Regions from separate parts of the Citrobacter portucalensis genome, predicted to be linked through region 3. Evidence: predicted binding sites of a transcription regulator. Region 3 holds the regulator's gene; each other region holds the start of a gene.
The links. The regulator sigma-54, encoded in region 3, starts transcription at its own class of promoters, with help from an activator protein. The targets are predictions, from matches to a motif close to GTTGGCACANNTTTCGCTNT.
Positions count from the first base shown of each region.

Region 1: the regulator sigma-54 is predicted to act here: its motif matches at 5,697-5,716, upstream of norV (anaerobic nitric oxide reductase flavorubredoxin).
Region 2: the regulator sigma-54 is predicted to act here: its motif matches at 3,902-3,921, upstream of glnK (P-II family nitrogen regulator).

Region 1 is NZ_CP092466.1:1,085,420-1,092,770, forward strand. Features, by position in the region: gene hydN (electron transport protein HydN) at 1-521, shown strand, start outside; gene hypF (carbamoyltransferase HypF) at 665-2,905, shown strand; gene norW (NADH:flavorubredoxin reductase NorW) at 3,068-4,201, opposite strand; gene norV (anaerobic nitric oxide reductase flavorubredoxin) at 4,198-5,646, opposite strand; gene norR (nitric oxide reductase transcriptional regulator NorR) at 5,838-7,351, shown strand, end outside.
Region 2 is NZ_CP092466.1:3,788,248-3,795,598, reverse strand. Features, by position in the region: gene decR (DNA-binding transcriptional regulator DecR) at 1-136, shown strand, start outside; gene LY264_RS18445 (SmdA family multidrug ABC transporter permease/ATP-binding protein) at 181-1,953, shown strand; gene LY264_RS18440 (SmdB family multidrug efflux ABC transporter permease/ATP-binding protein) at 1,946-3,724, shown strand; gene glnK (P-II family nitrogen regulator) at 3,973-4,311, shown strand; gene amtB (ammonium transporter AmtB) at 4,343-5,629, shown strand; gene tesB (acyl-CoA thioesterase II) at 5,680-6,540, opposite strand; gene LY264_RS18420 (YbaY family lipoprotein) at 6,753-7,322, shown strand.
Region 3 is NZ_CP092466.1:526,175-533,525, forward strand. Features, by position in the region: gene rapZ (RNase adapter RapZ) at 1-760, opposite strand, end outside; gene ptsN (PTS IIA-like nitrogen regulatory protein PtsN) at 806-1,297, opposite strand; gene hpf (ribosome hibernation promoting factor) at 1,381-1,668, opposite strand; gene rpoN (RNA polymerase factor sigma-54) at 1,691-3,124, opposite strand; gene lptB (LPS export ABC transporter ATP-binding protein) at 3,171-3,896, opposite strand; gene lptA (lipopolysaccharide ABC transporter substrate-binding protein LptA) at 3,903-4,451, opposite strand; gene lptC (LPS export ABC transporter periplasmic protein LptC) at 4,420-4,995, opposite strand; gene kdsC (3-deoxy-manno-octulosonate-8-phosphatase KdsC) at 4,992-5,558, opposite strand; gene kdsD (arabinose-5-phosphate isomerase KdsD) at 5,579-6,565, opposite strand; gene LY264_RS02585 (calcium/sodium antiporter) at 6,579-7,351, opposite strand, start outside.

The DNA.
Region 1 (7,351 bases), 560 kb from region 3:
CCAATAAATGCATTGGTTGCCGTACCTGTGAAGTGGCCTGCGTGGTATCCCATCAGGATAACCAGGACTGCGCATCGCTGACCCCTGAAACCTTTTTACCCCGCATTCACGTCATCAAAGGCGTTAATGTCTCCACGGCGACGCTGTGCCGCCAGTGCGAAGACGCGCCGTGCGCTAACGTCTGTCCGAACGGTGCGATCAGCCGTGATAAAGGTTTTGTCCACGTAATGCAGGAACGCTGCATTGGCTGTAAAACCTGCGTTGTGGCTTGTCCTTACGGCGCAATGGAAGTGGTCGTGCGTCCGGTCGTGCGTAACAGCGGCGCAGGTCTGAACGTCCGTGCAGAAAAAGCTGAAGCCAATAAGTGCGACCTGTGCCACCATCGTGAGACTGGTCCTGCCTGTATGGAAGTGTGCCCGACTCACGCACTGATATATGTGGATCGCAATAAGCTTGAGCAACTGAGCGCGGAAAAACGTCGTCGCGCCGCGCTGGATTCCACCGCATCTTTGCTGTTCTGATATCTGAAAATCCGCGTAAAATACGGTAGTACTTATGCCGGATGGCGGCTTTGCCTTATCCGGCCTACTGTTCGCATCCACGTAGGCCTGATAAGCGTAGCGCCATCAGGCAAACCGGGATAGATGACTGCGGGAACGACTTAATGACAATAAACAACCACTCCGGCGTACAGCTGCGTATTCGCGGCAAAGTACAGGGCGTCGGATTTCGCCCCTACGTCTGGCAACTGGCGCAGCGCTTACAACTGCATGGCGATGTGTGTAACGACGGTGACGGTGTGGTTGTGCGCTTACAGGAAGATCCGGCGGTGTTTATTGCGCAGTTGCATCAACACTGCCCACCGCTGGCGCGCATTGACAGCGTTGAGAGTGAACCATTCGCCTGGACGCAGCAGCCTGCCGATTTCTCGATTCGTCAAAGTGCTGGCGGTACGATGAATACGCAAATCGTTCCGGACGCCGCGACCTGTCCCGAATGCCTTGTAGAAATGAACACCCCCGGCGAACGTCGTTACCGCTACCCCTTTATCAACTGCACCCACTGTGGTCCGCGTTTTACGATTATCCGCGCGATGCCCTACGATCGTCCGTTTACCGTAATGGCGTCATTCCCACTCTGCGCGCAATGTGACAAAGAGTATCGCGATCCGTACGACCGTCGCTTCCACGCCCAGCCAGTGGCTTGTCCGGCATGCGGCCCTCATCTGGAGTGGTTCTGTGCAGGTGAGCGAGCGGAGAAAGAAGAGGCGCTGCAGGCGGCGGTAACGCGGCTGAAAGCAGGCGGTATTGTGGCGGTTAAAGGCATTGGTGGGTTTCATCTGGTGTGCGATGCGCGAAATGATAACGCCGTAGCGCTACTCAGGCTGCGCAAACACCGTCCGGCGAAACCTCTGGCAGTGATGCTGCCCTCTGATGAAGGATTGTCTGAACCCGCTCGTCGTTTGCTGACTACCCCTGCTGCGCCGATCGTGCTGGTGCAGAAACGCTATGTCGCTGCATTGAGCGAGGGCATTGCGCCGGGGTTAACGGAGGTTGGCGTCATGCTGCCAGCGAATCCGTTACAGCATTTGCTCTTACAAGAGATGAATTGTCCGCTGGTGATGACTTCTGGCAACCTCAGCGGCAGGCCTCCGGCCATTACCAACGCCCAGGCGCTGGAAGATTTACACGACATTGCCGACGGTTTCCTGCTGCATAATCGCGAAATTGTGCAGCGGATGGATGACTCCGTGGTGCGTGACAGTGGGGAAATGCTGCGTCGTTCCCGGGGTTATGTGCCGGATGCGGTCGCACTACCACCAGGATTTCTCGACGTGCCGCCGATGCTGTGCTTAGGGGCGGATCTGAAAAATACTTTCTGTCTGGTGCGCGGCGAGCAGGCGGTTATCAGCCAGCATTTGGGCGATCTTAGCGATGACGGCATTCAGCAACAGTGGCGTGATGCGCTACGCCTGATCCAGAACATTTATGACTTTACGCCGCAGCGTATCGTGCATGATGCACACCCTGGCTATGTTTCCAGCCAGTGGGCCAGTGAAATGGAGCTGCCAACTGAAACGGTGCTACATCACCATGCGCATGCCGCTGCGTGTCTTGCGGAACACAGATGGCCGCTCAATGGCGGTGATGTGATTGCTCTGACGCTAGACGGTATCGGTATGGGGGAAAACGGCGCGCTGTGGGGTGGGGAGTGTTTGCGAGTTAACTATCGTGAATGCGAACACCTTGGCGGCTTACCGGCGGTAGCGCTGGCGGGCGGCGATCTGGCGGCAAAACAGCCGTGGCGTAATCTGCTCGCGCAGTGCCTGCGTTTTGTTCCTGACTGGCAGCGTTATCCGGAAACATCGGTGCTGCAACATCAAAACTGGAACGTGCTGGCGCGCGCTATTGAACGGGGAATTAACGCTCCGCTGGCGTCATCGTGCGGACGACTGTTTGATGCCGTTGCCGCCGCGTTGCAATGTGCACCGGAATCATTGAGTTATGAAGGTGAAGCGGCCTGTGCGCTTGAGGCGATGGCATCGCAATGTGATGGCGTTGATCACCCAGTCACGGTGCCGCTTGATGACAATCAGCTGGACTTAGCGGTTTTTTGGCAGCAATGGCTGAACTGGCAGGCCAAACCAGCAGAAAGGGCGTGGGCGTTTCACGACGCGCTGGCGCGTGGGTTTGCCACTCTGATGCGAATGCAGGCCGAAGCGCGCGGGATTAAGACGTTAGTATTTAGCGGTGGCGTGATGCATAACCGCTTATTGTCGGCCCGTCTGGCGTTTTATCTGCGTGATTTTACCTTACTGTTCCCGCAGCGTTTACCGGCGGGCGACGGCGGGTTGTCATTGGGGCAGGGCGTGATTGCCGCGGCGCGAGCGTTGGCGCAAAAATAAAAAAAAGCCCCGGGACTGGCGGGGCAAGAAAAACATGTCGGGGCATACCGACAAGTGGCAACGCACATCCATGTGCGTGAGGTTAATAAATCAGTAGCAGCATTGCCGGGCAAAGTCGTAGGCCGGATAAGACGCGAAGCGGCGCCATCCGGTATCCCAGACTTACACAGGCAACGTTTTCAGCAGCGCAAAGGCCTCTTTCATGCGGTCTTCACTGACGACAAACGCACACAGCTGGCCTTCGTCGTTCATCCCTCTGGCAACCATTCCCTGCGCTTCGGCGGCGATGTGCCAGTTCAGATCGCGGCGCTGGGTTTCCCCGGCCAAATGCAGAGGCAGTTCTGGCGTTTTGACTTTTACCAGCATGGCTGGCAGTTTCAATGGCGCATTGCCGCCGAGCAGGTTTTTCGCCAGATACATGGCGCTCAGCTGAATCGGCTGCAGGAACGGGAGCACCTGACCGTTAATCTCCGCACAGTCGCCGAGAGCATAAATGTCCGGGTGGCTGGTTTGCAGGTAGCTATCGACGCAGACGCCACGATTGATGTTCAATCCGGCACGACGCGCCAGTGCGGTCTCCGGGCGTAAGCCGGTGGCGGCGATCACCGCATCGACTTCTACGCTGCGGCTACGATCGAGCGTGGCACGAATACCTGACGCCGTTTTCTCCAGCCCCTGAAGCTGTGATTTCAGCAGCAGGTGTACGCCCATATCGGTCAGACGATGCTGTAAGCGACTGCTGACTTCCGGCGGCATCAGCGAAGCCAGAATGCTGGCGGCGTTGTCGATAAGCGTTACCGCTTTACCGGCACGACAAAAATCCATCGCCAGTTCACTGCCAATCAAGCCGCCGCCGACTATCAGTACCCGCTGGGCGTCACGCAGCTGCGTTTCACAAGCGCGATACTCTTGTTGGCTGTTCAACGTGAGCATTAACTCACGTCCGGTAACCGGCGGTACAAAGGCTGAAGCGCCCGTCGCCAGCACCAGTTTGTCGTACTGCCACTGCTGATCCTGGCTTTTCACTACGTGGGCATCAGCATCGATGTCGGTTACCCAGGTGTGCGGGAACAGGCGCAAATTAAACTGTTCGGCAAACTCCCCCGCCGACTGGCGGGTGAGGTCGTCTGCACGCTGTGACTGACTGATAACATGGCTGAGGTCGGGCTTGTTGTACTCATCCATGCTGTCCGCAGCAATCAGGGTCAGCGGGACATTTGCATCCTGCTTACGGATATTTTTGACTAACTGGCGGGCGGCGAAGCCCGAACCAATAATGACAATTCCGCGGCTCATTTTGCCTCCGTTGCCAGGACGTCGAAGACGTCTTTACCTAATGAACATTCCGGGCACAGGAAGTTATCCGGCACGTCGCTCCACGGTGTTCCCGGCGCGACATCCTGCAGCGGTTCACCTTTTGCCGGGTCGTAAATCCACTGGCACACGCTGCACTGCATGCTAGGGCCAAGATCGGCGGCAGCCGCAGCGGCGCAAGCGCATTCTTCTTCTTTGGATGCGGGTTTCACGGTTGTTTCCGGCAGTGGAGCAAGCGCCCACTGACGCGCGATTTCACGGCCGTGCTGGCGGCATAGTTCCAGCGCATCCAGGTCCGGACGCCATTTCGCCTTCAGGCTCAGCGACATTTCGAAACCAGCATCCTGCAAACGCGTAGACAAACGGTCTACTGCGCCGCCGCTCCAGCCGTGTGAGCCAAAGGCGCTGGCGCGTTTGTTACGAAAACGCAGGCCGGTCATCTCTTCCACCAAACCGGCGATTTTTGGCATCATTACGTTGTTCATCGTCGAAGTACCGACCAGCACGCCTTTAGAGCGGAAGACGTTAGTCAGAACTTCGTTCTTATCGCTACGGGCGACGTTAAAGATTTTCACCGCCACGTTCGGGTCAACTTCGTTGATGCCCTGGGCTATGGCGTCCGCCATCATGCGGGTGTTGTTGGACATGGTGTCGTAGAAAATGGTGATGCGGTCTTCCTGATAATCCGCCGCCCATTTCAGGTACATTTCCACGATTTGCGTCGGGTTGTCGCGCCATACCACGCCATGGGAAGTAGCAATCATATCGACAGGCAGGTTGAAGCCGAGGATCTCAGTAATTTTCGGTGTAACCAGACGGCTGAACGGCGTCAGAATGTTGGCGTAGTAACGCTGGCACTGTTCGAACAGTTCGGTCTGGTCAACTTCGTCGTTAAACAGACGTTCGTCGCAGTAGTGCTGACCGAAGGCGTCGTTACTGAACAGCACCGCGTCGCCGGTCATGTAGGTCATCATGCTGTCAGGCCAGTGCAGCATTGGCGTTTCAACGAAGATCAGCTGTTTGCCGTTACCAATGTCCAGTGAATCACCGGTTTTCACCACGTTAAAGTTCCACTCCGGGTGATGGTGATGCCCGTTGATGGAGTCAATGGCGTTGGCTGTGCAGTAAATCGGCGTGTCCGGGATGCAGGACATCAGTTCAGTCAGCGCCCCTGCATGGTCTTCTTCCGCGTGGTTAATGATGATGTAGTCGATATCCGCGAGGTCAATTTCACTGCGCAGGTTCTGCACGAATTCACGGCTAAACTTGTGGTCTACTGTATCGATCAGGACATTTTTTTCTTCACGGATGAGATAGCTGTTGTAGCTGCTGCCGCGCAGCGTTTTGTATTCAGTCCCGTGGAAATCACGAACTTCCCAGTCACGTTGGCCAACCCAATGAATGTTATTTTTAACCAGAATAGACATAGCAACCTCAGTAATTAATTCAGCGTTTTTCTAAAAAAGATGTTTTGCTTATTGCAGGTTGCGTGCCAACTTTTTATCTTTTTGATTTTAATGGTTTTATTGTTTCCTGCTTATTAAGTGGTAGTCAAAATGACTATTCATTTTATTGTCAATATGACAATATGAATTGTCAAAATGACAATGAGGTAGTCATGAGCTTTTCCGTAGACGTGCTGGCGGGCATCGCCATTGAATTACAAAGCGGTATTGGACATCAGGACCGTTTTCAACGTCTGATAACCACTTTGCGTCAGGTGCTGGAGTGCGACGCGTCGGCACTGCTGCGCTATGAGTCGCGACAGTTTATTCCGCTGGCGATCGATGGGCTGGCGCAGGATGTTCTCGGCAGACGCTTTACTCTGGAAGGGCATCCGCGTCTGGAGGCGATTGCCCGCGCCGGAGACGTGGTTCGTTTCCCTGCCGACAGCGATTTGCCAGACCCATATGATGGTCTGATTCCGGGGCAGGAGAGTCTGAAGGTGCATGCCTGTATTGGGCTGCCGTTGTTCGCCGGTCAAAATTTGATTGGTGCGTTAACCCTGGATGGCATGGAGCCCGATCAGTTCGATGTTTTCAGCGATGAGGAGCTTAGGCTGATTGCCGCGCTGGCGGCGGGTGCGCTGAGCAATGCGCTGCTGATTGAACAACTGGAAAGCCAGAATATGCTGCCAGGTTCGTCAACCAACTTTGAGCAGGTGACGGAAACCCAGATGATTGGCCTGTCGCCCAATATGATGCAGTTGAAAAAAGAAATTGAGATTGTGGCGGGGTCCGATCTCAACGTGCTGATTAGCGGCGAAACAGGGACCGGGAAGGAGCTGGTGGCTAAAGCTATCCATGAAGGTTCGCCGCGCGCGGTGAATCCACTGGTGTATCTGAACTGCGCGGCGTTGCCGGAAACCGTAGCCGAAAGTGAGCTGTTTGGTCACGTAAAAGGTGCATTTACCGGGGCTATCAGCAATCGTAGCGGTAAGTTTGAAATGGCCGACAATGGGACGCTGTTTCTCGACGAGATAGGCGAACTCTCGTTGGCGCTACAGGCTAAGCTGCTGCGCGTATTGCAGTACGGCGATATTCAGCGCGTGGGTGACGATCGCAGCCTGCGCGTGGATGTGCGGGTGCTGGCGGCGACGAACCGTGATTTACGCGAAGAGGTGCTGGCCGGGAATTTCCGCGCGGATTTGTTCCACCGTCTGAGCGTTTTCCCCCTTTCTGTACCGCCTCTTCGTGAGCGCGGCGAAGATGTGGTGCTGCTGGCCGGCTATTTTTGCGAGCAATGCCGACTACGGCTGGGTCTTTCCCGCGTGGTGCTAAGCCCCGGAGCGCGTAGTCATCTGCTGAATTACGGCTGGCCCGGAAACGTGCGCGAGCTGGAACATGCCATTCACCGGGCGGTTGTTCTGGCCAGGGCTACCAGGGCAGGGGATGAAGTGGTGCTGGAGGCGCAGCATTTTGCCTTGCAGGATGAAGGTCCGGCTCCGCAGGTGGCGGAAGTTGTTGCGGAGATCCCACAACATCACAATCTGCGTGAAGCAACAGAGTCGTTCCAGCGGGAGATGATCCGCCGGGCACTGGCGCAAAATAATCACAGTTGGGCGGCAAGCGCGCGGGCGCTGGAAACAGACGTCGCCAACCTGCACCGGCTGGCGAAACGTCTGGGTCTGAA
Region 2 (7,351 bases), 1.9 Mb from region 3:
AGTGCAGGTTGCTGATATGAAAAGCTATGATGAATTCTATAAGCGCCTGGTGAACAGCGTACCGGGCCTGTCTGACGTCACCTCCAGCTTTGCCATGGAACAGATTAAATACACAACTGCTCTACCTATTGAATAATTCTCCCGGCGCTTATTGCCGGAAATCTTGTCAGGACATAACGCGTGCGATTATTTGCTCAATTAAGCTGGTACTTCCGCCGGGAGTGGCGTCGCTACCTCGGGGCAGTGGCCCTGCTTATCATCATCGCTATCCTTCAGCTTATTCCGCCGAAAGTGGTCGGGATCATTGTGGATGGCGTGACGACTCAACGCTTCACCACCGAGCGGCTGCTGATGTGGGTGGGGACAATTGCCCTGATTGCCGTGGTGGTTTATTTGCTGCGTTATGTCTGGCGCGTGCTGCTGTTTGGCGCATCCTACCAACTGGCGGTTGAGCTGCGGGAAGATTATTACCGTCAGTTGAGTCGCCAGCATCCAGAATTTTATCTGCGGCACCGTACGGGCGATCTGATGGCGCGGGCAACCAACGATGTCGATCGCGTCGTATTTGCCGCCGGAGAAGGGGTGCTGACGCTGGTAGATTCGCTGGTTATGGGGTGTGCGGTGCTGATCGTGATGTCAACGCAGATAAGCTGGCAACTGACGTTGATTGCGCTGCTGCCGATGCCGGTGATGGCGTTGATGATCAAACGTTACGGCGATCGACTCCATAACCGTTTTAAGCTGGCGCAGGCGGCGTTTTCCAGTCTCAACGATCGTACTCAGGAAAGCCTGACCAGTATTCGTATGATCAAGGCCTTTGGGCTGGAGGATCGGCAGTCGGCATTATTTGCCGCAGATGCTGAAGATACCGGTAAGAAAAACCTGCGTGTGGCGCGCATTGACGCCCGCTTTGATCCTACGATTTATATCGCCATTGGTATGGCTAACCTGCTGGCGATTGCCGGGGGAAGCTGGATGGTGGTTCACGGCTCGCTGACGCTCGGGCAGCTCACCAGCTTTATGATGTATCTCGGTCTGATGATTTGGCCGATGCTGGCGCTGGCCTGGATGTTTAACATCGTCGAACGCGGCAGCGCCGCGTATAGCCGAATTCGCGCCATGCTGGCAGAAGCGCCGGTAGTGGATGACGGTACTGAACCGGTGCCGGAAGGACGCGGCGAGCTGGCGGTGGCGATTCGCGAATTTTGTTACCCTCAAACCACCCACCCGGCGCTGGAAAATGTGAATTTCCAGCTCAAACCTGGACAGATGCTGGGCATCTGTGGTCCGACCGGCGCGGGAAAAAGTACGGTACTGTCGCTGATCCAGCGTCATTTTGATATCACCCAGGGCGATGTGCGCTTTCATGATATCCCATTAACGCGCTTACAGCTGGATAGCTGGCGCAGCCGACTGGCGGTTGTCAGCCAGACACCATTCCTGTTTTCCGATACCGTCGGTAATAACATCGCCTTAGGACGCCCGCAGGCCACGCAGGAAGAGATCGAGCATGTGGCGCGCCTTGCCAGCGTTCATGAGGATATTTTACGTCTTCCTCAGGGCTACGACACCGAAGTGGGCGAACGCGGGGTGATGCTGTCTGGCGGGCAAAAACAGCGTATTTCTATCGCTCGAGCGTTACTGCTGAACGCTGAAATTCTGATTCTGGATGATGCGCTGTCGGCGGTGGATGGTCGTACCGAACATCAGATCCTACATAACCTGCGCCAGTGGGGCGAAGGCAGAACCGTGATTATCAGCGCACACCGTTTATCGGCTTTGACGGAAGCCAGCGAGATTATCGTGATGCAGCATGGGCATATTGCTCAGCGCGGTGAGCATGAATCTTTAGTGCAACAGCCCGGTTGGTATCGCGACATGTACCGCTATCAGCAACTTGAAGCGGCGCTGTCTGATGCACCAGAGATAAACGAGGAGGCGGCTAATGCGTAGTTTCGGGCAATTATGGCCAACTCTGAAAAGACTGCTGGCGTATGGTTCCCCATGGCGAAAACAGCTGGCGATTGCGGTCGTCATGTTGTGGGTGGCTGCGGCGGCGGAAGTCAGCGGTCCGCTGCTGATTAGCTATTTTATCGATAACATGGTGGCGAAGAACAATCTGCCATTGGCGATGGTTGCCGGGCTGGTTGCGGCCTATGTCGGTCTGCAACTGCTGGCGGCAGGTCTGCATTACGCGCAGTCATTGCTGTTTAACCAGGCGGCGGTTGGCGTAGTACAACAGTTACGCACCGACGTAATGGACGCTGCGCTGCGCCAGCCGCTCAGCGCTTTTGATACTCAGCCCGTCGGGCAGCTTATCTCCCGCGTGACCAATGATACTGAAGTTATTCGCGACCTGTACGTGACGGTGGTCGCAACGGTCCTGCGCAGTGCGGCCTTAATCGGCGCGATGTTGGTGGCAATGTTCAGCCTGGAATGGCGCATGGCGCTGGTGGCAATGGCCATTTTCCCGGCCGTGCTGGTGGTGATGGTGATTTACCAACGCTACAGCACCCCGATTGTGCGTCGGGTACGCGCTTATCTGGCGGATATTAACGATGGCTTTAACGAAGTCATCAACGGCATGAGCGTTATCCAGCAGTTCCGCCAGCAGGCAAGATTTGGCGAGAGAATGGGCGAGGCAAGCCGCTCGCACTATATGGCGCGTATGCAAACCCTGCGACTGGATGGTTTTTTGCTGCGTCCGCTGCTGAGCCTGTTCTCGGCGCTGATCCTCTGCGGTTTGCTGATGCTGTTCAGTTTTACCTCTGGCACCTCCATCGAGGTTGGCGTGCTGTACGCGTTCATCAGCTACCTCGGCCGTTTGAACGAACCGCTGATCGAGTTGACCACCCAGCAATCAATGCTGCAGCAGGCGGTTGTCGCTGGTGAGCGAGTGTTCGAACTGATGGACGGGCCTCGTCAACGCTATGGTGAAGACGATCGCCCGCTCAAAAGCGGAGACATTGAGGTGGATAACGTTTCATTTGCCTATCGCGACGACAACCTGGTGCTGCAAAACATCAGTCTGTCCGTGCCTTCGCGCAGCTTTGTGGCTTTGGTCGGACACACAGGCAGCGGCAAAAGCACGCTGGCCAGCCTGCTGATGGGATATTACCCGCTGACGCAGGGGGAAATCCGCCTTGACGGACGTCCGTTGTCTTCTCTGAGCCACGGTGCGTTACGTCAGGGCATCGCGATGGTGCAGCAGGATCCGGTGGTGATGGCGGATACCTTCCTGGCAAACGTCACGCTGGGTCGCGATATCTCAGAAGAGCGGGTCTGGCAGGCGCTGGAGACTGTGCAACTGGCAGAACTGGCTCGGGGTTTGAGCGAGGGGATCCATACCCGGCTGGGCGAGCAGGGCAATAATCTCTCCGTTGGGCAGAAACAGCTGCTGGCGCTGGCGCGGGTATTGGTTGAAACGCCGCAGGTGCTGATCCTCGATGAAGCCACGGCCAGTATTGATTCCGGTACTGAACAGGCCATTCAGCACGCGCTGGCAGCGGTCCGTGAACACACTACGCTGGTGGTGATTGCGCATCGGTTATCGACGATTGTCGATGCGGATACCATTCTGGTGCTGCATCGCGGTCAGGCGGTTGAGCGTGGTACACACCAGCAATTACTGGCGGCGCAAGGCCGTTACTGGCAGATGTATCAGCTGCAGCTGGCGGGCGAAGAGTTAGCCGCCAGCACGCAAGAGGATTCTGTTATCGCCTGACGGCGCAGTGCTTATCCGGCCACGCGGTATCGTAGGCCGGGTAAGGCGTTTACGCCGCCATCCGGCAATCAACAATCTGGTGCAAAAATGTAACGCACTATGCACCGTTATAGTGCGTTTTTTCTTTTTCTCTCCCGATAGTACCCGGCGAACCTGAATCATTCCGCGTTTTTCATTCCTGGCACACCCCTTGCAATATTCCTCTCGTGTATCTGCAGCCACTACTGAATTCTGACTGGAGGGGATCTATGAAGCTGGTTACCGTGGTAATCAAACCGTTCAAACTGGAAGACGTCCGTGAAGCACTGTCGTCTATTGGTATTCAGGGGCTGACCGTCACCGAAGTGAAGGGGTTTGGCCGACAGAAAGGTCATGCTGAGCTGTACCGTGGGGCTGAATATAGCGTCAATTTTCTGCCAAAGGTGAAGATTGATGTGGCGATTGCCGACGACCAACTGGATGGCGTGATTGATGTCATCAGTAAGGCGGCATACACCGGAAAAATTGGCGACGGCAAAATCTTCGTCGCCGAGCTGCAACGTGTGATTCGTATTCGTACCGGCGAAGCCGACGAAGCCGCACTGTAACTTCTGGCACACAGTGATAGGAAACCAAAAAATGAAGATAGCAACGATGAAAACGGGTATTGCTTCACTGGCACTACTGCCGGGACTGGCGATGGCGGCACCGGCGGTTGCGGATAAAGCAGATAACGCTTTTATGATGATCTGTACCGCGCTGGTGCTGTTTATGACTATCCCTGGCATTGCGTTGTTCTACGGCGGTTTGATTCGCGGTAAGAACGTACTGTCGATGCTGACTCAGGTGACGGTGACATTCGCTCTGGTTTGTATTCTATGGGTGGTTTATGGCTACTCACTGGCCTTTGGCGAAGGGAATAATTTCTTCGGCAACTTCAACTGGGTATTGCTGAAGAACATCGCGCTGACGGCGGTCACGGGGAGCTTCTACCAGTACATTCACGTTGCTTTTCAGGGATCTTTTGCCTGCATCACCGTTGGGCTGATTGTCGGGGCGCTGGCTGAGCGTATTCGTTTCTCTGCGGTGCTGATTTTTGTGGTGGTGTGGTTAACGCTGTCGTACATCCCCATTGCACATATGGTCTGGGGCGGCGGATTGCTGGCTTCTCACGGCGCACTGGATTTTGCCGGCGGGACGGTCGTGCACATCAACGCAGCGATTGCCGGTCTGGTTGGTGCGTATCTGATTGGTAAACGCGTCGGTTTTGGCAAAGAAGCCTTTAAACCGCATAACCTGCCGATGGTCTTCACCGGTACCGCTATTCTCTACATTGGTTGGTTTGGCTTTAACGCCGGTTCAGCGGGAACGGCGAATGAAATTGCCGCACTGGCCTTCGTCAATACCGTGGTCGCCACCGCCGCCGCCATCCTCGGATGGATCTTCGGTGAATGGGCGCTGCGTGGCAAACCGTCTCTGCTGGGCGCCTGTTCTGGCGCTATTGCGGGTCTGGTGGGCGTAACACCTGCATGTGGCTACATCGGTGTCGGCGGGGCGCTGATTATCGGTGTGGTTGCGGGGTTGGCTGGCCTGTGGGGCGTAACCATGCTGAAGCGTTTTCTGCGCGTGGACGATCCGTGTGATGTGTTTGGCGTGCACGGCGTGTGCGGTATTGTTGGCTGCATCCTGACCGGGGTTTTCGCTGCCAGCTCACTGGGCGGCGTGGGCTTTGCTGAGGGAGTGACCATGGGGCATCAGCTGCTGGTGCAACTGGAAAGCGTGGCGATCACCATCGTCTGGTCCGGCGTGGTGGCCTTCATTGGCTATAAGCTGGCGGATATGACGGTGGGTCTGCGCGTACCGGAAGAGCAGGAACGCGAAGGTCTGGATGTGAACAGTCACGGCGAGAACGCTTACAACGCTTGATGTTTCAATCTGCCGGATGGTAACGCTTTTGCGCCACCATCCGGTAATTCTCAATTGCGATTACGCATTACCCCTTCCTGCACGGTAGAGGCGACCAGCACGCCGTCCTGCGTATAAAACTCCCCGCGTACAAAACCTCTGGCACCGGAGGCAGAAGTACTCTCGACGTTATACAACAACCACTCATTAATATTGAACGGACGGTGGAACCACATTGAATGGTCAATGGTGGCGATCTGAATCCCTTTTTCCAGAAAACCAATCCCGTACGGCTGCAGCGCTACAGGCAGGAAGTTCAGGTCTGAGGCATAACCCAGCAGATATTGATGGACGCGCAGATCGTCCTGCAGCTCGCCGTTTGCACGGATCCATACCTGGCGCGCCGGAGGTGCGACGTGACCTTTTAAGGGGTTATGAAATTCAACCGGGCGCACTTCCAACGGACGATCGTTGATAAATTTTTCTTTCAACAGCGGCGGCAGTAAATGCGCCACTGAGCGGGCAATTTCTGTTTCTGATTTCAGCTCATCGGGACCCGGCGCATCCGGCATGGTTTTCTGATGTTCAAATCCGTCTTCCGGTGCCTGGAAAGAGGCGGTCATGTAAAAAATGGGTTTACCATTCTGAATTGCGGCAACGCGGCGCGCGCTGAAGCTGTTACCATCACGCAAGACTTCAACATCATAGATGATAGGCTTTTGGCTATCGCCGGGGCGTAAAAAGTAGCTGTGGAAGGAGTGCACCAGACGCTCTTCCGGTACGGTTTCTTTGGCGGCATACAGCGCCTGACCGACAACCTGTCCCCCAAAAACCTGACGTAACCCTAAGTCTTCACTTTGGCCCCGAAAGAGTCCTTCTTCAATTTTTTCCAGATTTAACAATGTCAGCAAATTTTTCAGCGCCAGACTCATACGTGCTCTCCAGGTTATATCGATCTCGCAGCGAGGTAGGCAGAGTATAACGCAATTTTGAAAGTGGTCCGATGGGTGCAATTGTCTGAATTAAAGGCCTATTACAGGCAAAAACAGCTGTCTTGTGCCACACTTAGTCACGTTATGTTTTTGTTAACCACTCTTCTGGCGAGGATAGTTCTCGCTGGTGCATAGATGATAAGGAGAATTTAATGAAACTCGTGCACATGGTAAGTGGTTTAGCGGTTGCGGTCGCTCTGGCGGCCTGTGCTGATAAAAGTGCAGATATTCAGACACCTGCGCCAAGCCCTAATACGTCAATTGCTGACACACAGTCTAAAATTCAACAGCCAAACGTTTCTGGTACGGTATGGATCCGCCAGAAAGTGGCCTTGCCACCCGATGCGGTGCTGACCGTCACGCTGTCAGATGCGTCGCTGGCCGATGCACCGTCAAAAGTGCTGTCGCAAAAAGCGGTCCGTACTGAAGGTAAGCAGGCGCCATTCAGCTTTGTATTACCATTTAACCCGGCAGATATTCAGCCTAACGCCCGTATTCTGCTGAGTGCGGCAATTACGGTTAATGACAAACTGGTCTTTATTACTGATACCGTTCAGACGGTCATTAATCAGGGTGGTACGAAAGCTGACCTGACGCTGGTCCCTGTACAGCAAACAGCAGTACCGGTTCAGGCAAGCGGTGGGGCAGCCACCACGGTGCCGTCAACGTCACCAACCCAGGTAAATCCCTCTTCTGCCGTTCCTGCTCCCACGCAGTACTAAGGCAGTCGTAACCCTCTCCGTCTGGAGAG
Region 3 (7,351 bases):
AACGGTGTTTCCCGCCGGTACAGCCGATGGCTACGGTAAGGTAGCTACGGTTGTTGGTCTCCAGCATGGGTAACCATAGCTCAAGATAGCTGCGAGTCTGGTAGATAAAATTGTGTACTTCTGTGTGCCTGTCGAGGAATGCGGCGACAGGGCGGTCAAGACCGGTCATTGGGCGCAGCTTCGGATCCCAGTGTGGGTTAGGCAGGAAGCGCACGTCAAAGACGTAATCCGCATCAATCGGGATACCGTGTTTGAAACCAAAGGATTCGAATACCATCGTCAATTCACGTTCACGTTTACCCAGCAGTCGGGTACGTAACATTTCTGCCAGTTCGTGTACGGACATTTCGGAGGTATCAACGATCAGGTCAGCGCGAGAGCGTAGAGGCTCCAGCAAATCGCTTTCCTTATCGATAGCGCTTTCCAGAGACAAGTTCTTGCTGGAGAGCGGGTGTAAACGGCGCGTGTCGCTGTAGCGACGAATCAACGTGTTACGGTCTGCATCAAGGAACAGCAGCTGTGGTGAGAAACCCTCGGGCAGATTATTCATTGCCTGCTCGAAAATTTCCGGGGACTCAGGCATGTTGCGCACATCAATGCTGACGGCCGCAGAAATCTGGCGATCGGCCAGTGTACGAGCCAGATCGGGCAACAGCACTACGGGAAGGTTATCCACGCAGTAAAAACCCATATCTTCCAGCGCACGCAGGGCGACAGATTTACCTGACCCTGAACGGCCGCTGACGATCATCAGTACCATGTACTGTTTCTCCTCACAACGACAAAAAAGGATGCCATTGGGTTGTTATGCTTCATCCTGTCCACCTTCGGTGTCCGTGATGATTTGATACAACTCCTGGTCACTCTGCGCGGCGCGCAGACGACGACAGATGGTTTTATCTGCCAGACGTTTTGCGACCAGTGACAACGTATGCAAATGCGTCTTGGTTTGGTCTGCCGGGACCAGCAGGGCGAAAAGCAGATCGACAGGTTGATTATCAATGGCGTCGAAGGCGATGGGTGTTTCGAGTTGAACAAACACACCAACCGCGCGCATCGTGTCTTCTTCCAGCTTTCCGTGCGGGATAGCAATACCATTACCGATGCCGGTACTGCCCATTTTTTCACGCGTCAGAATGGCTTCAAATACCACCTGAGCAGGCAAGCTAAGCTGTTTTGCCGCAAGTTCGCTGATGATTTCCAGTGCGCGCTTCTTGCTTTGGCAGTGAACGCCTGCGCGTGTACATTCCTGGTTAAGAACAGTGCTCAGTTGTAGAGTCGTATCGTTATTTGTCATAATTTCACCTAAGCGCTAACTGTACAAATGGCCCGTTGTGCTACACAACAGGCCGTCCTGCACCCGCTAACTGCCCGGACAAGTTAGTGCTGTTTCAGTTTATCTTTATGTTTTGTTAACTGCCGAGCCAGTTTATCAATTAAACCGTCAATGGCGGCGTACATATCCTGACCTTCCGCGCTGGCATGAATTTCGCCACCGTTCACATGCAGTGTTGCATCCGAGATATGTGTAACCTTCTCCACTTTCAACACAATATAGACCTGATTAATCCGGTCGAAATATTGTTCGAGCTTGGCAAATTTTGTATTCACAAAATCGCGCAGGGCTTCGGTGATTTCGACGTTGTTTCCAGTGATGTTGAGCTGCATAGTGTCTTCCTTATCGGTTGGGTCACACCAGCTGTTTGCGCTGGTTAGACGGCGGAATGGATAAAGACTCTCGGTACTTCGCAACGGTGCGGCGTGCCACCATGATACCCTGTTCTGACAGCATAGAGGTTAACTTGCTGTCACTCAGCGGTTTCGCGGGGTTTTCCGCAGCAATTAATTTCTTCACCAGCGCACGGATAGCTGTGGATGAGGCTTCACCTCCGCCTTCAGTGTTAACGTGACTGGAAAAGAAATACTTCAATTCAAAAATGCCGCGCGGACTGTGCAGATACTTTTGCGTGGTCACACGGGAAATGGTCGATTCGTGCATCTCGACGGCCTGGGCGATATCCGCCAGTACCATCGGTTTCATAAACTCTTCGCCTTGCTCAAAGAAAGCTTGCTGCTGCTCAACGATGCAGCGGCTGACGCGCAGCAACGTATCATTGCGGCTTTCCAGGCTTTTAATCAGCCACTTCGCATCTTGCAGATTGCTACGAATAAACTGGCTGTCGGCATCGTTGCGCGCGCTATTGCACATGGCGGCGTAGTGCTGGTTAATCTGTAAGCGCGGAATGCTGTCGCCGTTGAGTTCGACCACCCAGCGATCGTTATGCTTACGCACCAGCACATCCGGAATGACGTACTCCGGCTCGCCGGTCTGGATCGATTGCCCTGGGCGGGGATCAAGCGACTGGATGAGGTTGACGGCTTCTTTCAGCACGTCTTCTTTCAGCCGGGTCACGCGCATCAGGGTGCGGAAGTCATGGTTGGCTAACAGATCGAGGTGATCGCTGATGATCAGACGCGCTTCTTCCAGCCACGGCGTGGCTTTATCAAACTGCGAAAGTTGGATCAGTAAGCAGTCACGGAGATCTTTGGCGGCCACGCCAACGGGATCAAAGCGCTGAACGCGTTTAAGCACGGCTTCGATTTCGTCCATACCGACGTCGTCATCGCCCATGCTTTCGAGAATATCGTCCAGGGTCACGGTGAGATAACCGGTTTCGTCTACCGCATCCACAATGGATGTCGCAATGGCGCGATCGGTATCCGAGAACGGGGTCAGTTCCACTTGCCACATCAGGTAATCCTGTAGTGATTGCGTGGTCTCACCCTGATACACAGGCAGTTCGTCGTCGATGTAATCCCCGCTGGTGCCCGAAGGCGTCCCGGCGGTGTATATTTCATCCCAACTGGCGTCAAGCGGTAACTCCTCAGGCATCTCTTTTTGTTCGAGTGCATCTGCGGTGTCGAGGGTTTCGCTGTCCTGTTTTTCCTGGGTATCAATTTCGTCGTGAAGATCGGTTTGCTCGAGCAGTGGGTTACTTTCCAGCGCTTGCTGAAGTTCTTGCTGAAGTTCCAGCGTGGACAGCTGCAACAGACGGATAGCCTGTTGTAGCTGAGGCGTCATCGCCAGTTGTTGGCTAAGCCTGAGTTGCAAACCTTGCTTCATGTTCAGAGTTGTTTTCTCCTGCAGTGACGTGAAGTCTTCTACCCTATCAGAGTCTGAAGTCTTCCCCAAGGTATACGCGCTTAACGTGCTCATCCTGCAGTATTTCTGTTGGCGTGCCGTGCGCGATCAGGTGTCCCTGACTTACGATATAGGCACGCTCACACACTGCCAGCGTTTCGCGGACGTTGTGGTCGGTAATCAGCACGCCAAGGCCGCTGTCGCGAAGGTGTTCGATGATCCGTTTAATATCAATAACAGAAATCGGGTCAACACCGGCAAACGGTTCATCCAGCAGGATAAATTTTGGATTAGCGGCCAGTGCGCGAGCGATTTCCACGCGGCGTCGTTCACCACCGGAGAGCGACTGACCTAAGCTGTCGCGCAGGTGCTCGATGTGGAATTCTTCCATCAGCTCGTTGGCCCGATCTTCCCGCTGCTCGCTGGTCAGATCGTCACGAATTTGCAGTACCGCCATCAGGTTATCAAACACGCTCAGGCGACGGAAAATCGATGCTTCCTGCGGTAAGTAGCCGATGCCGCGACGCGCGCGCGCATGCAGAGGCAGCAGACTGATGTCTTCGTCATCAATGATAATGTTACCCGCATCGCGCGGGACAATGCCGACTACCATGTAAAAGGTTGTTGTCTTGCCTGCACCGTTAGGACCGAGCAGACCGACGATCTCCCCTGAGTTGACGGTCAGACTGACATCTTCAACCACACGACGGCCTTTATAGGCTTTTGCAAGGTTCTTTGCAGTTAATGTTGCCATAACGAATCAGTTACCTTTTTTCTCTGCCGGAGCCTTGTTTTTGTCCTGCAACTGCGACGGAACCAGAACGGTGGTGACGCGTTTGCCTTTATCGCTGAAGGCCTGCATTTTCTGCTCTTTTACCAGATAGGTGATCTTATCGCCTGTGATGTTGCTATCGAGCTGTTCCAGATACGCCTTGCCGGTGAGAACGACAAAGTCTTTCGCCAGTTCATAGTGCATCTGAGAGGCGTGGCCTTTAACCGGTTTACCGTTGTCCTGCATCTGGTAAAACGTCGCTGGATTTCCATAGCCATCAATCACTTCTTTGCCGTCTTCACCGCCAGGACGGGTCACGACGACTTTATCGGCGTTAATTTTGATGGTGCCCTGAGTCACAATCACGTTGCCAGTAAACGTCACCACGTTGCCCTGCATATCCAGGGACTGCTGGTCCGATTCAATGTGAATCGGCTGCTCGGTATCGCCGGTGACGGCAAATGCCGGAATGCTGGCGGCCAGAAGTGAGCTGGCAAGTACAAGATTAAGGCTGAGTTTGTTTGTTTTGGATTTCATATGAGGTTCTAACCTTTTCAATCAGCTCGGCGTTCTTGCTGCGTAAGTTGCCGCGCATCTTCAGTCCGCTGGAGTTAAATGTTGTGCCATACAACGTCACCAGATCATCGGAAGTGACGTCTTGTGTCACCAGGTTAATCTGCGCGTTATCGGTCGTAATTCTGCGTAGTTGAGAGTCAGGCACCAGGGCGTTAACCTCAACATGGCCGTACAGATACAGCATCCGATCGTTGGTCAATTTGGCTTTATCGGCCTTGATCGTCCAGGTCGGTACTTTATCCTTATCAAACGTGGTTAATACCGGTTGAGTAAACCACGAAACCGCTTGTTCCGAATAATATTCAACGTGTTGTGCGATCAAGTGATAGCTCAGCGCGCCTTCCGGACTATACACGACGGTATCAGTATGTTCGCTCTTATAGGTTGGCTCGTTGTTATTGACGACGACCTGAGCGGTGTCATCTTTGTCTGCCAGATTAATACCAATCATCACAAGGACAGCCAGCGACAGTAGAATGATAACCCAACGTCTGGTTTTGCTCATATCGATTGCCCTTTGGCCTCGTCCAGTTTGCCCTGCGCCAGGAGTAATAAATCGCAGACTTCACGCACAGCGCCACGTCCACCATCAATGCGGGTGACATAATCGGCTCGCGGGATCAGCAGAGGGTGGGCATCTGCCACCGCGACGCTCAATCCTACTTTAGCCATCACCGGCCAGTCGATCAGGTCATCGCCAACGTAGGCGATATTCTCCGGCGCGATCGACAGTTTGCTAAGGAGATCGCCAAAGGCAACCAGTTTGTCTGACTGCCCCTGATACAGGTGGGTGATCCCCAAAGTGGCACAGCGATCTTCTACAAGTTTAGCCTTTCGTCCGGTAATAATGGCAACCTCAATACCGGAAGTGAGCGCACAGCGAATTCCGTAACCATCACGGACGTTAAAAGCCTTCAGCTCTTCACCGTTGTTGCCCATATAAATCAGACCATCAGACAGTACGCCATCCACATCCAGGATCAGCAAACGGATGTTTTCTGCCCGGGTGATAACGTCTGCGCTGACGGGTCCATAACAGGTCGCAAGCGACGCACCTGCTTTACTCATTTTCGTTATCCTTGAGTTTCTTACACTACACCTGCACGCAGCAGATCATGCATATGTAACACACCGAGTAACTGGTCGCCATCAGCAACCATTACCGAGGTGATATGGCGGGACTGCATTAAGTTCAGGGCATCGACGGCAAGAATACCCGGACGCACGCGAATGCCTCCAGGGGTCATCACATCGGCAATGCCTAACTGGCGTACATCAACGCCCATATCGAAGACACGACGTAAATCGCCATCGGTGAAAATACCGTCAATCTTCATGGCATCATCGCAAATGACGGTCATGCCGAGATTTTTACGCGTGATCTCAATTAAGGCGTCACGCAGGCTGGCGTTTTTGGTCACATGCGGGATCTCGTCGCCCGTATGCATAATATCGTTAACGCGCAGTAAAAGCTTACGGCCCAGTGCGCCACCGGGATGAGACAACGCAAAATCTTCCGCGGTAAAGCCGCGCGCTTTTAATAATGCCACCGCTAGGGCATCGCCCATCACCAGTGTTGCTGTCGTACTGCTGGTCGGCGCCAGGCCTAACGGACAAGCTTCCTTGGGCACTTTAACACACAGATGCACATCTGCCGCACGCGCCATACTGCTTTCAGGACGACCGGTCATGCAGATAAGCGGTACATGAAGACGTTTTAATACCGGGATCAGCGCCGCTATCTCATTGGATTCACCGGAGTTAGAGATGGCAATGACCACATCCTGCGGCGAGACCATACCCAGATCGCCATGTGCGGCTTCGCCTGGGTGTACAAAAAATGAGGGGGTGCCGGTGCTGGCAAATGTGGCTGCCATTTTCCGCCCGATATGGCCGGATTTCCCCATTCCCATCACCACCACTTTGCCCGGGCAGCTGAATATTTTCTCGCATGCGAGGGTAAAATTTTGGTTGATGTACTGATCAAGCTCCGCCAGGCCTTCACGTTCAATTGCCAGGACTTCCTTGCCTGCTTGCTGAAAGTCAAAACCCGGTTGCAACTCTAAGTGCGACATAATGCGTTTCCAGTTATCCAACGAGAAGTGGCGATAACCAATACAGCATCGCCAGCCATATGATAAAACCGCCGGTCAGCAGCGCACCTGCGCCGCGACCAATCTGGCGCGGACGTCGCCAGCAGAGTAGTGCAAAAATCACGCTCACCAGCAGCATGACGCTATAGTCACGGGTGAAGGCCATTGGATTGACTTCACCTGGCGTAATCAACGCCGGTAGCCCGAGGACGATAGCGATATTAAAAATGTTTGCGCCGATAATGTTACCGACGGCAATATCGTTTTCACCTTTACGCAGACCCGCAATCGCTGTTGCCAGCTCAGGCAGGCTGGTACCAATGGCGACCACTGTCAGCCCGATAGTAAGTTCGCTCATGGCGAAATAGTTCGCCAGTACGGTAGCGTTATCCACCACCATACGTGTTGCCATTGGCATGATTATCAGCGCAATGCCCAACCACAAAAATGCGACCGGTAATCCGCCTTCGCGCGGCAGCTCAGCTATCTGCTCACGCGTCAGGCTGTCATTGCCTTGTCGCTCGGCCAGACGGGCGATTTTAACAATGAATAGCAGCCATAGCACGGCCAGAAGCAGAAGAAAGAAACCGTCGCTGCGGCTTAACTGCCCGTCATACAGGACGGATGCAGCTAAAATACTTACCAGCAACATTAGCGGTAATTCACGACGCAGAACATCAGAATGCACGGTAAAAGGATGAATCAGCGCCGACAGGCCTAAAATAAGCAGAATGTTGGTGATGTTAGAACCTATGGCGGTCCCGACAG